Linked DNA regions of Hydrogenovibrio crunogenus. The protein of the gene in region 3 binds, or shares a complex with, the protein of the main gene of each other region. Links are inferred from orthologs where the notes say so. Each region holds a gene or a part of one and is shown on either strand. Other genes may lie near its edges.

Region 1 (4,780 bases), 310 kb from region 3 along the record:
GTTCAGTAAAAATTTTTAGAAAGAGCGGTTTGCTATCTGTGTTAAAATTCACCGATTATAGTTTACTTCAATAAAGTAGAAGACAATCGCGTGAAACAAAGAACTCTTGCCAATCCTATCAAAGCTAAAGGTGTCGGGCTTCATACCGGTCATAAATCAATTATGACGTTGCGCCCGGCTCCTGTGAATACCGGAATCGTATTCCGCCGAATTGATCAAACTCCTGTCGTTGAATTTCCTGTTTCACCTGAATTAGTCAAAGAAACGATGCTGTGTACGACCATTGTGCAAGAGCAAGGCGAGCAAAAAATTAAAATTGCCACGATTGAGCATTTAATGTCAGCTCTAGCAGGCGTCGGTATTGATAATTTGTATATTGATATCACGGCCGACGAAGTGCCTATTATGGATGGGAGTGCGTCACATTTTATTTTCTTGCTACAATCAGCTGGTATTCAGCTGCAAGAGGCGCCAAAGAAATTTATACGCATTAAAAAACAGGTTCAGGTCGAAAATGAAAAAGGCGGCGTGGCGGAATTCAAACCTTATGAAGGGTTCCGTTTAAATTTTTCGATTGAGTTTGATCATCCTGCCTTTGACCAAACGGCTGAAAAAATGACGCTTAGTTTTTCTTCGACGGCTTATTTTAAAGAAGTGAGCCGGGCTCGGACTTTTGGGTTTATGAAAGACATGGAAAAGCTAAGAGCTCAAAACTTGGGGCTGGGTGCTGGGTTACATAATGCGATTGGATTGGATGAAAATGGCGTTGTGAACCAGGAAGGGCTTAGAGACAAAGATGAATTTGTGCGCCATAAGATTCTGGATGCCGTTGGGGATTTATATATGGCAGGCCATCCTATTATTGGTGAGTTTACAGCGCATAAATCAGGCCATGCATTAAATAATCAGCTACTCAGAGCGTTAGTGGCAGATTCTGAGGCATATGAAGTTGTAACGTATGATGATGAAGAGCCGCCAATTCAGTATGGTAGTAGTAAGATTCTTGTGTAACGCAATTTATTCCTGATTTTTGTTTTTATCAGATTCAAAGTGCAGTCATTCTTAGTGAAAAGAGTGACTCACGCATGCTCGGTTTGTAGAGCCCTCTCTTTCGAATGATTGATTCCAAATGTTCGTGATTCTCCTTACTTTGTCATCCTTTTAAATGTGTTAGAATAATCAGCATTTACTAAAATAGCAGTAGTGCTTTACAAGTTGTCGATAACTCGTAAAATGGTGTTTCATCATATCGGTTCGGCATTGTTCAGCCTTTTCTATCAATCCTTGTATAGCCTATGAAATAAGGTTTATACAACTAAACTCTTTATTGGATTCAAGCGCTAATGGCACTTAATATTTTCAAAAAATTATTTGGTAGTCGAAACGAACGACTGCTTAAACAATACCGTAAAAAAGTTCAACAAATTAATGCGTTAGAAGAAAGCTTATCTCAGCTTTCGGATGATGAACTCAGAGCGAAAACAGATTATTTTAAAAGCCAGATTTCTGAAGGGATCTCATTAGATCAGATTCTGCCTGAAGCGTTTGCGGTGGTAAGAGAAGCCGGTAAAAGAGTCATGGGAATGCGTCATTACGACACCCAGTTAATTGGGGGGATGGTGCTACACGAAGGGAAAATTTCTGAAATGCGGACAGGGGAAGGAAAAACCCTGGTGGCAACACTACCTGCTTATTTAAATGCATTATCGGGTAAGGGGGTTCATGTCATTACCGTGAATGATTATTTGGCTTCTCGTGATGCGGAATGGATGGGGCAGCTATATGGCTTTCTAGGTTTAACGACAGGAGTCGTTCTGTCTGGTCAGACCAGTAATGAAAAGCAAACTGCTTATAACGCAGACATTACTTACGGAACCAATAATGAATTCGGTTTTGATTATCTTCGCGATAATATGGCGATCTTCGCTGAAGAGCGAGTGATGCGAGGGCAAAATTTTGCGATTGTCGATGAGGTCGATTCGATTCTGATCGATGAAGCCAGAACGCCTCTCATTATCTCCGGGCCTGCTGAAGATAAGTCAGATTTATATCAAAAAATGAACCCTTTGGTCAAAGGACTGGAAAGAGGTGAAGAGGATCTAGAGACCAAAACGTCGAGTGGTGATTACACGATTGATGAAAAATCGAAGCAAATCCATTTGACTGATGAAGGGCATTCAAAAGTTGAAGCCATGCTGGTTGAGGTTGGTTTGCTGGAAGAAGGCGATTCTCTTTATGATGCCGAGCATATCAGTTTGATGAAGTATGTGAATGCTTCCTTAAGAGCGCATCTTTTGTTTGAAAAGAATACCGATTACATTGTTCAGGATAATGAAGTCGTGATTATTGATGAATTTACTGGACGTAAAATGTCTGGTCGTCGTTGGGGGGATGGGTTGCACCAGGCCGTTGAGGCCAAAGAAGGTGTTCCGATCCAGGCCGAAAGCCAAACCTATGCATCGATTACCTTTCAAAATTACTTTAGACAGTACACGAAGTTGTCTGGTATGACAGGGACAGCCGATACTGAAGCAGGTGAGTTTTTATCGACCTACAGCCTTGAAGTGGTTGTGGTGCCGACCAATAAAGTACCAAAGCGTCAAGATTTGCCGGATTTGGTGTTCTTGGATATTGAAGGGAAGTTGGCAGCCATCGTCCGAGAAGTGAAAGAAGTCGTTAAAACAAGGCAGCCAATTTTAGTTGGGACAGCATCTATTGAACTCTCTGAAGTACTGTCTTCTTTATTTGAAAAAGAAGGCATTCCGCATAATGTCTTGAATGCGAAGCAGCATGAAAAAGAAGCTACCATTATTGCACAAGCGGGTCGTCCAGGAGCGGTGACTATTGCGACAAACATGGCGGGTCGAGGAACCGATATCGTGCTAGGGGGGAACCTAGACATGGAAATCGAATCTTTAGATAATCCAACGGAAGCGCAAATAGCTGAAATCAAAGCTGATTGGGAAGTCAGGCATGATGAAGTTGTCGAAAAAGGTGGGCTGATGGTTATTGGTTCAGAAAGACATGAATCACGCCGTATCGACAACCAGTTACGTGGCCGTTCCGGGCGTCAAGGTGATCCAGGGGTGACACGCTTCTACTTATCTTTAGATGATGACTTAATGCGCCGATTTGCATCTGAAAAAGTGAAAAACATGATGCGTCGTCTGGGCATGAAATCGGATGAAGCCATTGAACATAACATGGTGACCAAATCGATTGAACGCGCGCAAAAGCAAGTTGAAAGAATGCACCAGGATGAACGTGCTAACTTATTGAAATTCGATAATATTTCCAATGAACAGCGCAAAGTGGTTTATGCTCAGCGTAATGAGCTGATGGAAGAAGAGGATGTGTCTGAGATTATCGATGCTTTACGTGAAAATGTCATTGAAACAATGATGGCTGGCTTTATTCCGCCAGGAAGCATTGAAGAGCAATGGAATGTGTCTGGTTTGGAAAAGCAGCTTCAGGATGACCTAGGCTTAACCTTCCCTATTTCAGATTGGTTGCAAGAAGATAAAGGACTGTTTGAAGAAAAACTGCGTGAAAAAATTATCGCAGAAGCCAAAGTGCTTTATCAAAACAAAATGGCGGTGATTGATGAAAAAACCCGTCATCATTTTGAAAAAGAAGTGTTACTTAGAACCATTGATAAGCAATGGCGTGAACATCTAAATGAAATGGACTATTTGCGTCGCTGGATCCACTTAAAAGGATTTGCACAAAAAGATCCTTTCCAGGAGTATCGTGCGACGGCTGCTGAAATGTTTGAAGCCTTTCTGGATGAGGTTATGTTTGAGACCGTTCAAACTTTATCGATGGTTCAAATTCAAGGCGCAGATGATGTTGATGCCTATGAAAAGCAACAGATTGAAGAGCGTCCACAGGAATTGGAAGCCAATCATCCGGCTGCAAAAGGGATTTCTGATGCTGTGAATGGCTCATCAGATTCCGAACAGGATTCAGCTGATGCGACTTATCGTCGTGAAACCCCGAAAGTTGGGCGTAATGATCCTTGCCCTTGCGGTTCAGGAAAAAAATATAAACAATGTTGTGGTAAATTAAATTAAAATCTAAACAAGCGTTATTGAAGTCCACTCTGGCGCATATGCCGTGAAGCATATGCAAATGAATTTTGAATTCATTGCCAGTGTGGACTTTTTTATTTTGGAGAAACAGTATGGCGCAAACATCAAATATTCATCCCGTCTCTGGTGTTTATTTAGGAACAACTCAGGCAAAAATTAAAAAGTCTGGGGTAGAAGACTTTGTCGTTATTTCATTTGTGGAAGGCAGTCGCACGGCTGCGACATTTACTACGAATGCCTTTTGTGCCGCGCCTGTTACGCTGGCAAAACAAAATTTAAAAAACACTCCGACCCGCGCGTTGGTGATTAACAGCGGTAATGCCAATGCCGGGACGGGTCAACAAGGCATGTTAGATGCACAACAAACCTGTCATTGGGTGGCTGAAGAGCTCGGTATTTCCGAACAAGCGGTGCTGCCTTTTTCTACAGGGGTGATTGGACAAAATTTACCTATGCCTAAAATTGAATCCGCCGTGCCCGCAGCCATTGCAAATCAAACCATTGATGGTTGGGAAATGGCTGCAAAAGGAATTATGACGACGGATACCCATCCGAAAACTGCCAGCCGTCAATTTGATATTGAAGGTCATACTGTGACGTTGACCGGCTTTTCAAAAGGATCGGGTATGATTCATCCGAACATGGCGACCATGCTAGGATTTGCAGCAACGGATGCTAAAATCTCCCAG
Region 2 (4,165 bases), 570 kb from region 3 along the record:
AATGTTGCATTGAAAAAAGCCGTGCAAGCTTCAGAAGATCGTATGGATGGCAAGGGTAGAGTGCTGATTCGGGCTTCAGGCACCGAGCCTCTTATTCGGGTGATGGTAGAAGGTGACACTAGATCAATGATCGAATCAGAAGTGAAAAGCCTGGTTGAACTGGTTAAAACAGAATTTTGTTAACATTGTCAAGATTGTTTTTTTAAAAAGAAACCGCTAATATAGGCGGAATTTTGCGTCGGAGACTAAACAGAATGAGACAGTTATTTGTTGCTGGTAATTGGAAAATGCATGGTGATAAAGCCTCCATTAAAACACTTGTGACTGGGTTGAATGCGAAAGCAGACAGTGTTGGGGATGTGTTGGTAGCGGTATGTCCGCCTGCAGTTTATCTTGATTATACAAAAAACTGTTTAATGGTAGATAACATTGCATTAGGTGGTCAAAATATGGCGGTTGAGCCTATGCAAGGTGCTTATACCGGTGAGACATCCGCTGCGATGTTAAAAGATGTTGGGTGCCAATATGTCATTCTTGGGCATTCAGAACGTCGAGCTATTTATGGCGAAACTGATCAAGAAATCGCAGCCAAAGTTAAGACTGCATTAACTTCTGGGTTAACGCCTATTTTATGTGTGGGTGAAACGCTTGAAGAACGTGAGTCAGGTCAGCTTGAGTCGGTTATTTCACAGCAGTTAGATGCGGCTGTTGCGGAAGTAGGTATTGATCAGTTTTCAAATGTTGTGATTGCTTACGAGCCTGTATGGGCAATTGGAACTGGGAAAACAGCCAGTGCGCAACAAGCACAAGATGTTCATGCTTTTATTCGTGGGCAACTAGCGAAGTTGAATCCTTCCGTTGCTGAAAAGGTCATTATTCAATACGGTGGAAGTGTTAAACCTAATAATGCTTCTGAATTATTTAGTCAGCCAGATATCGATGGTGGATTGATTGGTGGTGCTTCATTAAATGCAGATGACTTTATCGCAATATGTCAGGCTGCAGGAGAGCAATAAAATGTTTCAAATTATTCTGGCTATTCACTTAGTCATCGCATTTATTCTGATTGTGTTGGTGTTGCTACAGCAAGGTAAAGGCGCTGATGCTGGCGCTAACTTTGGTGGTGGTTCCTCGCAATCCGTATTTGGAAGTAGTGGGTCTAATAACTTTATGTTGAAAATGACTTCTGTAGTCGCAGTTATTTTCTTTATAACGAGTTTGGCTCTTGCTTATTTAGGTGCTCAACAAGCGAAAGGGTATCAGAGTGTGGTTCAAAAGCCTGCTGCAGAGCAGAAAGCGACTGATTCAGATACCAATGAGCCAGTGGTGCCGAACTAATAAGCTGAAAAAAGAATTTGCCGATGTGGTGGAATTGGTAGACACGCTATCTTGAGGGGGTAGTGGCGTAAGCCGTGCCGGTTCAACTCCGGCCATCGGCACCATATTAAAATAGCATTTTGCTAACTGTTGATCTGGTGGTTGTAAAACAACTGCTAAAAGTGTCAGAGTCAAAACTCTGAACGAGAAGAGGCTTGAAACCTATGCTAGAAAATTACTTACCTATCCTAGTATTTGTCGTACTTGGGATTCTTTTTGGAGTGGGGCCTATTTTAGTAGGTTACTTACTGGGTCCACAAAGACCGGATTCTGAAAAACTTTCACCCTATGAGTGTGGTTTTGAAGCATTTGAAGACTCCAGAATGAAGTTCGATGTACGGTTTTACCTAGTCGCAATTTTGTTCATTATTTTTGATTTAGAAATTGCTTTTCTATTTCCATGGGCGGTTGCATTAGAAGAAGTCGGTACATTTGGTTTGCTGGCTATGGGAGTTTTTCTAACATTGTTAGTTGTCGGTTTTATTTATGAGTGGAAAAAAGGAGCGCTGGAATGGGAATAGAAGGCGTTTTAAAGGAAGGGGTTGTCACTACTTCAGCTGATAAATTAATTAACTGGGCGCGTACGGGTTCGCTGTGGCCAATGACCTTCGGTTTAGCTTGTTGTGCAGTTGAAATGATGCATGCTGGTGCCTCTAGGTACGACTTGGATCGTTTTGGTATTATTTTCAGACCGAGTCCTAGGCAATCGGATGTCATGATCGTTGCGGGCACATTAGTGAATAAGATGGCACCTGCATTACGAAAAGTTTACGACCAAATGGCTGAGCCAAGATGGGTTATCTCAATGGGATCATGTGCGAATGGTGGAGGATATTACCATTATTCATACTCTGTAGTCAGAGGCTGTGATCGCATTGTCCCCGTAGATGTCTACGTACCAGGGTGTCCTCCAACAGCGGAAGCTTTGTTGTATGGCATCATCCAGTTACAAAACAAAATTAAACGCACAAATACCATTGCGCGATAACGTCAAGCAGAGCGGGAAAAGTTTATGAAACAATCTGTTTTAGATTTACAAGCGACGATTCAAGAAACACTGGGCGATGCAATTGTTGTCTCGGATATCAAGCTTGATGAATTAACAGTGGAGCTAGCTCCAGAACAGTCTTTATCGGCGCTTACAAAACTGAAAGAAAAGCTAGGGTTTGATCAACTCATTGATGTCTGTGGTGTGGATTATCTAGCTTACGGTGATGTAACGTGGGAAACGCGCAAAGCCGCCAACTCTGGATTTAGCCGAGGTGTCTTTGATTTTGCAGAAGAAGATAATGAATCCGATACCAATATTCCTCGCCGTTTTGCTGTGGTGTATCACTTATTATCGGTTGAGAATAACCGTCGTGTCCGAGTGAAAGTTTTTCCTGAAGACACTCAAATGCCAATGGTTGATTCTGTTGTTTCTGTCTGGAACTGCGCAGACTGGTTTGAACGTGAGGCGTTTGATTTATTTGGTATTTTGTTCAATGGTCACCCTGATTTACGTCGAATTTTGACAGATTATGGTTTTGTTGGACATCCATTACGAAAAGACTTCCCTTTAACTGGGCATGTTGAAATGCGTTATGACGCTGAAAAGGGTCGTGTTGTTTATGAACCTGTCACGATTGAGAATCGAGTGAATGTTCCTCGCGTCATTCGTAATGATGTAGAGCCAAAAGGATAAGTAGAGAATAATTATGTCAGAAATTCGTAACTATACCCTGAATTTTGGTCCGCAGCATCCTTCCGCGCATGGTGTGTTGCGTTTGGTTTTGGAACTGGATGGGGAAACCATCGTTCGCTCTGATCCGCATATCGGGTTATTGCACCGTGGAACTGAAAAATTAGCTGAATATAAGCCATACAATCATTCAATTGGTTATATGGATCGTTTGGACTATGTCTCGATGATGGCCAATGAGCATGCTTATGTTATGGGCATTGAAAAAATGTTAGGCATTGAAGTACCAGAGCGTGCCCAATATATTCGAGTCATGTTTGATGAAATTACCCGAATTTTGAACCACTTGATGTGGTTAGGTGCACATGCCCTAGATATTGGAGCCATGACTGTCTTCTTATACGCGTTTAGAGAACGTGAAGACTTGATGGATTGTTATGAAGCAGTTTCCGGTGCACGTATGCATGCAACCTACTATCGTCCAGGTGGCGTGTATCGTGACTTACCAGAGAGCATGACTAAGTATGAAGAGTCAAAGTGGCATTCTGGTAAAAAACTAGACCAGTTGAATGAAACACGAGAAGGGTCCTTGCTGGATTTTATTGAAGCCTTTACTGAGCGTTTCCCTGGTTATGTTGATGAATATGAAACATTGTTGACGGATAACCGTATTTGGAAACAAAGAACGGTTGATATCGGAATCGTTTCACCAGAAAGAGCGTTGCAATTAGGGTTTACAGGGCCAATGTTGCGTGGTTCAGGCATTGCATGGGATTTACGTAAGAAACAACCTTATGAAGTTTACGATAAATTGGATTTTGACATTCCAGTCGGTGCAACAGGTGACTGTTATGATCGTTATTTGGTTCGCGTGGCTGAAATGCGTGAATCCAACAAAATTATCAAACAATGTGTGAAATGGTTAAAAGAAAACCCAGGCCCGGTTATTTCGGATGATCATAAGGTCACTCCGCCTTCACGTGAAGATGCTAAATCTAACATGGAGGCCTTGATTCACCATTTTAAACTGTTTACAGAAGGGTATTCTGTACCAGAAGGGGAGTCTTATACTGCGGTTGAGCATCCTAAAGGTGAGTTTGGTATTTA
Region 3 (4,482 bases):
AGAATAAAGATGAGTTGCCAAAAGTAATCGGTGGTTTAGGAGTTGCTGTAGTTTCAACTTCTAAAGGAATCATGTCTGATCGTGATGCGCGTAAAGCGGGTATCGGCGGTGAGATTATTTGTTATATAGCTTAAGGGAGATAAACAATGTCAAGAATTGCAAAATCTCCTATTACTTTACCATCTGGTGTAGATGTAACGATCAATGGAACTGATGTGTCTGTAAAAGGATCAAAGGGTGCATTGTCTAAAACATTTAACCATGCTGTTTCAGTATCTCTAGAAGACGGTGTTGTAACAGTGGCGCCGAAGAGCGAAAGTAAGAATGCATGGGCACAAGCTGGTACAGCGAGATCTATCATTAATAATATGGTGTTAGGTGTTACTGAAGGATTTGAAAAGAAATTACAATTGGTCGGTGTCGGTTATAGAGCACAGGCACAAGGTAAAGTGCTTAACTTAACGTTAGGTTTTTCTCATCCAGTCAATCATGAGCTACCTGAGGGTGTGACGGTTGAAACACCAAGCCAGACTGAAATCGTAGTTAAAGGCGCAGATAAGCAAGTTGTTGGTCAAGTTGCTGCTGAAATTCGTGGGTATAGACCTCCTGAACCTTATAAAGGTAAAGGTGTTAAATATGCTGATGAATATATCTTGCGTAAAGAAGCTAAGAAAAAATAAAGGTTGGGAATATAAATGGATAAGAAAGCTACCCGACTTCGTAGAGCAAAAAAGACTAGAGCAAAACTTGGTTCACAAGATAGAGCTCGTCTTTGTGTGCATCGCACGCCTAAGCATATTTATGCTCAGATTATCTCTTCAGATGGTTCATCTGTTGTTGCTTCATGCTCTACAGTCCAAGCAGATATTAAAAAGCAAGTTGCTTTTGGTGGAAACAAAGAAGCGGCTGAACTCGTTGGTAAGTCAATAGCGGAAAAGGCTAAGGCTGCGGGTATTGAATCTGTTGCATTTGACCGCTCTGGTTTTAAATATCATGGACGCGTTCAAGTCTTGGCAGATTCTGCTCGAGAGAACGGTCTTCAATTTTAAAAGAAGGGATTACAATGTCTTCAAAGGAATTACAAGAAGGTCAAGATGGTCTTGTTGAAAAATTAGTCTCTGTCCGCCGTGTCGCAAAAGTTGTGAAAGGTGGTCGAGTGTTTGGTTTTTCTGCTTTAACTGTTGTTGGTGACGGTGAAGGTCGTGTTGGCTATGGAAGTGGTAAGGCGAATGAAGTTCCTGTTGCCATTAAAAAAGCAATGGAAAAAGCTCGTCGTAATATGAAAGATGTTCACCTAGATGGTGGTACATTGCAGTATCCTATTAACTTTAAACAAGGTGCTGCCAATATCGTGATGTTACCTGCCTCTGATGGTACGGGAATTATCGCGGGTGGTGCGATGCGCGCAGTATTAGAAGCAGCTGGTGTAAAAGACGTATTAGCAAAATGTGTTGGTACAACTCGTCCAGTAAACGTTGTTCGTTCAACCGTTAATGCTTTGACAGGAATGAGTAGCCCAGAACTGATTGCTGCAAAACGTGGTAAATCAGTTGAAGAAATTTTAGGTGAATAAAATGTCAGATAAGAAATTAGTCAATGTTACTTTGGTTAAAAGCACTATTGGACGTTTGCCAGCACACAAAGCTTGTGTGTCTGGTTTAGGTTTGAGAAAAATGCACCAAACAGTAGCGGTTATTGACACTCCTGAAAATAGAGGAATGATCAATAAAGTTTCCTATTTGCTTAAAGTAGAGGAAGCATAATATGCATTTAAATACTTTAAAGCCTGCTGAAGGCGCAAAGAAACTTGCGAAGCGTAAAGGTCGTGGCCAAGGTTCTGGAAACGGAAAAATGGCTGGTAGAGGTCATAAAGGTCAAAAGTCACGTTCTGGCGGAATGCCAAAAATTGGTTTTGAAGGTGGTCAGATGCCATTGCAACGCCGTCTTCCAAAGGTTGGTTTTACATCTAGAAAGTCTGCTTATGCAGCGGAGATTCGTTTAGATGTATTATCTTCAGTTGATTCTGATGTCATTGATTTGCCAGCATTAAAAGCTGCAAACCTTATTTCAGAAAAAATCAAGACGGTTAAAGTAATCAATAGCGGTGAGATGAAAAAAGCAGTTAAAATTTCTGGTCTGAAAGTAACTGCTGGCGCCAAAGCTACTATTGAAGCTGCCGGCGGATCAGTAGAAGTTTGATTATGAATAGTCAGTCAATTGAAAATTCAGGCACAGGTGGGTTGAGCCAAAAAATATTTTTTGTCTTAGGTGCATTAATTGTTTACCGTTTAGGAACTCATATTCCTGTTCCTTTGATTGACCCAGTTGCGCTGGCTGCTATGTTTGAACAGCAAAAGGGTACGATCTTAGACATGTTTAACATGTTTTCTGGTGGTGCTCTTCAAAGGCTTTCTATCTTGGCACTAGGGATTATGCCGTATATTTCTGCCTCTATCATTATGCAGTTATTGACGGTTGTATCTCCTACCCTTGAGCAGTTAAAGAAAGACGGTGAAGCTGGTCGAAGAAAAATTACCCAATACACACGTTATGGAACTGTTGTGCTAGCAACATTCCAAGCGCTAGGCGTCGCAATAGCATTAGAGTCCCAGAATATTAATGGGATGTCTGTCGTTGTTGAGCCAGGTTTGTTATTTAAGGTTATTGCCGTTGCTACTTTAGTAAGCGGAACAATTTTCTTAATGTGGTTAGGTGAGCAAATCACCGAAAGAGGTATTGGAAACGGTATTTCTTTAATTATTTTTGCAGGTATTGTAGCAGGTTTACCTTCTGCACTTGGCGGTACATTTGAGCAAGTTAATACTGGTGCAATGCATGCGATAACTGCTTTTGTGTTATTAGCATTAGTGTTCTTGGTGATTGCGTTCGTTGTTTTTGTTGAAAGAGGACAACGCCGTATTCCAATTCATTATGCTCAACGCATGCGTGGCCGTAAGTTGTATGGCGGTCAAGAAGGCCATTTGCCATTGAAGTTAAACATGGCGGGTGTGATTCCACCAATTTTTGCTTCAAGCATTATTCTATTCCCAGCAACACTTGGTGGATGGTTTGGTACTGCAGAAAATATGGGATGGCTTAAAGACATTGCAACAACAATGTCACCAGGTCAGCCTTTGTATATTTTATTTTATGCAATGGCGATTATTTTCTTTTGTTTTTTCTATACAGCAATTGTTTTCAATCCAAATGAAACAGCTGATAACTTGAGAAAATCTGGTGCTTATATTCCAGGTATTCGCCCTGGTCAGCAAACAGCAAGAAGAATTGATACAATCATGAGTCGTTTAACATTAGCAGGTGCAATATATATTACACTTGTCTGTTTGTTACCTGAATTCTTGATTTTGTATTGGAATGTTCCTTTTTATTTTGGTGGAACATCATTGCTGATTATTGTTATTGTGGTTATGGATTTTATGACAAACATTCAAGCTCACATGCAATCAGGTCAATACGAAAGTATGATGAAAAAAGCTAATTTAAAGGGTCGGTAATTTTAATTTATTGAAAATTAGAGTTACTACTAGTAATTAATCCTAGAAATGAGTATAATCGCTCGTTTTTCGGTAGATGGATAGTTAAGGAGCGCAAAATGGCTCGTATTGCCGGCGTAAACATTCCAGTAAATAAACATATTGTTATTGGATTAAGATCGATCTACGGGGTTGGACAAACGACAGCTCAAAAAATTTGTGCAGATGTGAATATTGATCCAACAACGAAAGTTCGTGAACTAACTGAAGAACAGTTAGAAGCACTTCGTTCAGAAGTTACAAAGTTTAAGATTGAAGGTGATCTTCGTCGTGACGTTACTATGAACATCAAGCGTTTGATGGATATGGGGTGTTACCGAGGAATTCGCCATCGTCGTAGTCTTCCATTGAGAGGGCAACGCACAAAAAATAATGCTCGTACTCGTAAGGGTCCTAAAAAACCTATTAAGCGTTAAGCATAAATTAGAGATTAGATATGGCAAAAGCAAATTCACGTGTTAAAAAGAAGGCAAAACAGGTTGTAACTGATGCAGTTGCACATGTTCATGCAACTTTTAATAACACCATTGTTACCATTACAGATCGTCAAGGAAATGCACTATGCTGGGCTACGTCCGGAGGAAGTGGTTTCCGTGGGTCGCGTAAAAGTACTCCTTTTGCTGCACAGGTAGCAGCAGAGCGCGCAGGTCAAATGGCGACAGAATATGGTGTTAAGAATATGGATGTTATGGTTAAAGGTCCTGGACCCGGCCGTGATTCAGCAGTTAGAGGTTTAAATAGTGTTGGTTTTAAAATTACATCAATTTCTGATGTGACACCAATCCCTCATAACGGCTGTCGTCCGCCTAAAAAACGTCGCGTTTAAAATTCAGAGGTAGAAGATGGCTAGATATATTGGTCCAAAGTGTAAACTATCACGTCGTGAAGGTACGGATCTATTTTTGAAGAGCGGTGTTCGTAGCATCGA

What was found.
Region 1: the proteins of secY (region 3) and secA are in contact, whole or in part, in a crystal structure (PDB 3DIN), measured with the Thermotoga maritima proteins. The link is inferred for Hydrogenovibrio crunogenus from one-to-one orthologs. Residues at the interface, in WP_004081795.1 of Thermotoga maritima: Glu108, Gly109, Glu110, Glu111, Ala236, Glu237, Arg238, Arg239, Ile240, Thr241, Ile242, Gln243, Tyr244, Ala245, Arg246, Arg247, Val248, Thr249, Gly250, Arg251, Arg252, Val253, Tyr254, Gly256, Ala257, Ser258, Thr259, Tyr260, Leu261, Pro262; in WP_004082002.1 of Thermotoga maritima: Glu261, Ala262, Arg263, Lys300, Ala301, Arg302, Thr303, Ile304, Ile305, Leu323, Tyr324, Asp325, Pro326, Val329, Ser330, Tyr333, Ile336, Lys340, Phe345, Val349, Glu363, Phe364, Tyr374, Ser375, Gly376, Gly377, Glu393, Ile395, Thr482, Ser483.
Region 2: secY (region 3) and secG share a complex: the UniProt entries of both Escherichia coli proteins name them as parts of the sec protein translocase complex. The link is inferred for Hydrogenovibrio crunogenus from one-to-one orthologs.

What each region holds. Positions count from the first base shown.
Region 1 is NZ_CP032096.1:668,143-672,922, forward strand. The notes cover bases 982-4,273. They hold secA (preprotein translocase subunit SecA), read left to right. Parts: upstream 982-1,343; coding sequence 1,344-4,073; downstream 4,074-4,273. Other genes in these bases: lpxC (UDP-3-O-acyl-N-acetylglucosamine deacetylase), read left to right, coding at 982-1,011; argJ (bifunctional glutamate N-acetyltransferase/amino-acid acetyltransferase ArgJ), read left to right, coding at 4,184-4,273. Outside these bases: cell division protein FtsA, read left to right, coding at 1-19; more of lpxC, read left to right, coding at 91-981; more of argJ, read left to right, coding at 4,274-4,780. UniProt on the Escherichia coli protein: Required for protein export, interacts with the SecYEG preprotein conducting channel.
Region 2 is NZ_CP032096.1:920,889-925,053, forward strand. The notes cover bases 1-2,677. They hold secG (preprotein translocase subunit SecG), read left to right. Parts: upstream 1-1,017; coding sequence 1,018-1,338; downstream 1,339-2,677. Other genes in these bases: glmM (phosphoglucosamine mutase), read left to right, coding at 1-183; tpiA (triose-phosphate isomerase), read left to right, coding at 255-1,016; GHNINEIG_RS04370 (NADH-quinone oxidoreductase subunit A), read left to right, coding at 1,542-1,898; GHNINEIG_RS04375 (NuoB/complex I 20 kDa subunit family protein), read left to right, coding at 1,889-2,365; GHNINEIG_RS04380 (NADH-quinone oxidoreductase subunit C), read left to right, coding at 2,390-2,677. In the rest of the region: more of GHNINEIG_RS04380, read left to right, coding at 2,678-3,061; GHNINEIG_RS04385 (NADH-quinone oxidoreductase subunit D), read left to right, coding at 3,075-4,165. UniProt on the Escherichia coli protein: Subunit of the protein translocation channel SecYEG. Overexpression of some hybrid proteins has been thought to jam the protein secretion apparatus resulting in cell death; while this may be true it also results in FtsH-mediated degradation of SecY.
Region 3 is NZ_CP032096.1:353,741-358,222, forward strand. The notes cover bases 1,365-4,358. They hold secY (preprotein translocase subunit SecY), read left to right. Parts: upstream 1,365-2,201; coding sequence 2,202-3,515; downstream 3,516-4,358. Other genes in these bases: rpsE (30S ribosomal protein S5), read left to right, coding at 1,365-1,573; rpmD (50S ribosomal protein L30), read left to right, coding at 1,575-1,763; rplO (50S ribosomal protein L15), read left to right, coding at 1,765-2,199; rpsM (30S ribosomal protein S13), read left to right, coding at 3,614-3,970; rpsK (30S ribosomal protein S11), read left to right, coding at 3,991-4,358. Also shown: rpsH (30S ribosomal protein S8), read left to right, coding at 1-134; rplF (50S ribosomal protein L6), read left to right, coding at 147-680; rplR (50S ribosomal protein L18), read left to right, coding at 696-1,049; more of rpsE, read left to right, coding at 1,064-1,364; more of rpsK, read left to right, coding at 4,359-4,380; rpsD (30S ribosomal protein S4), read left to right, coding at 4,397-4,482. UniProt on the Escherichia coli protein: The central subunit of the protein translocation channel SecYEG. Consists of two halves formed by TMs 1-5 and 6-10.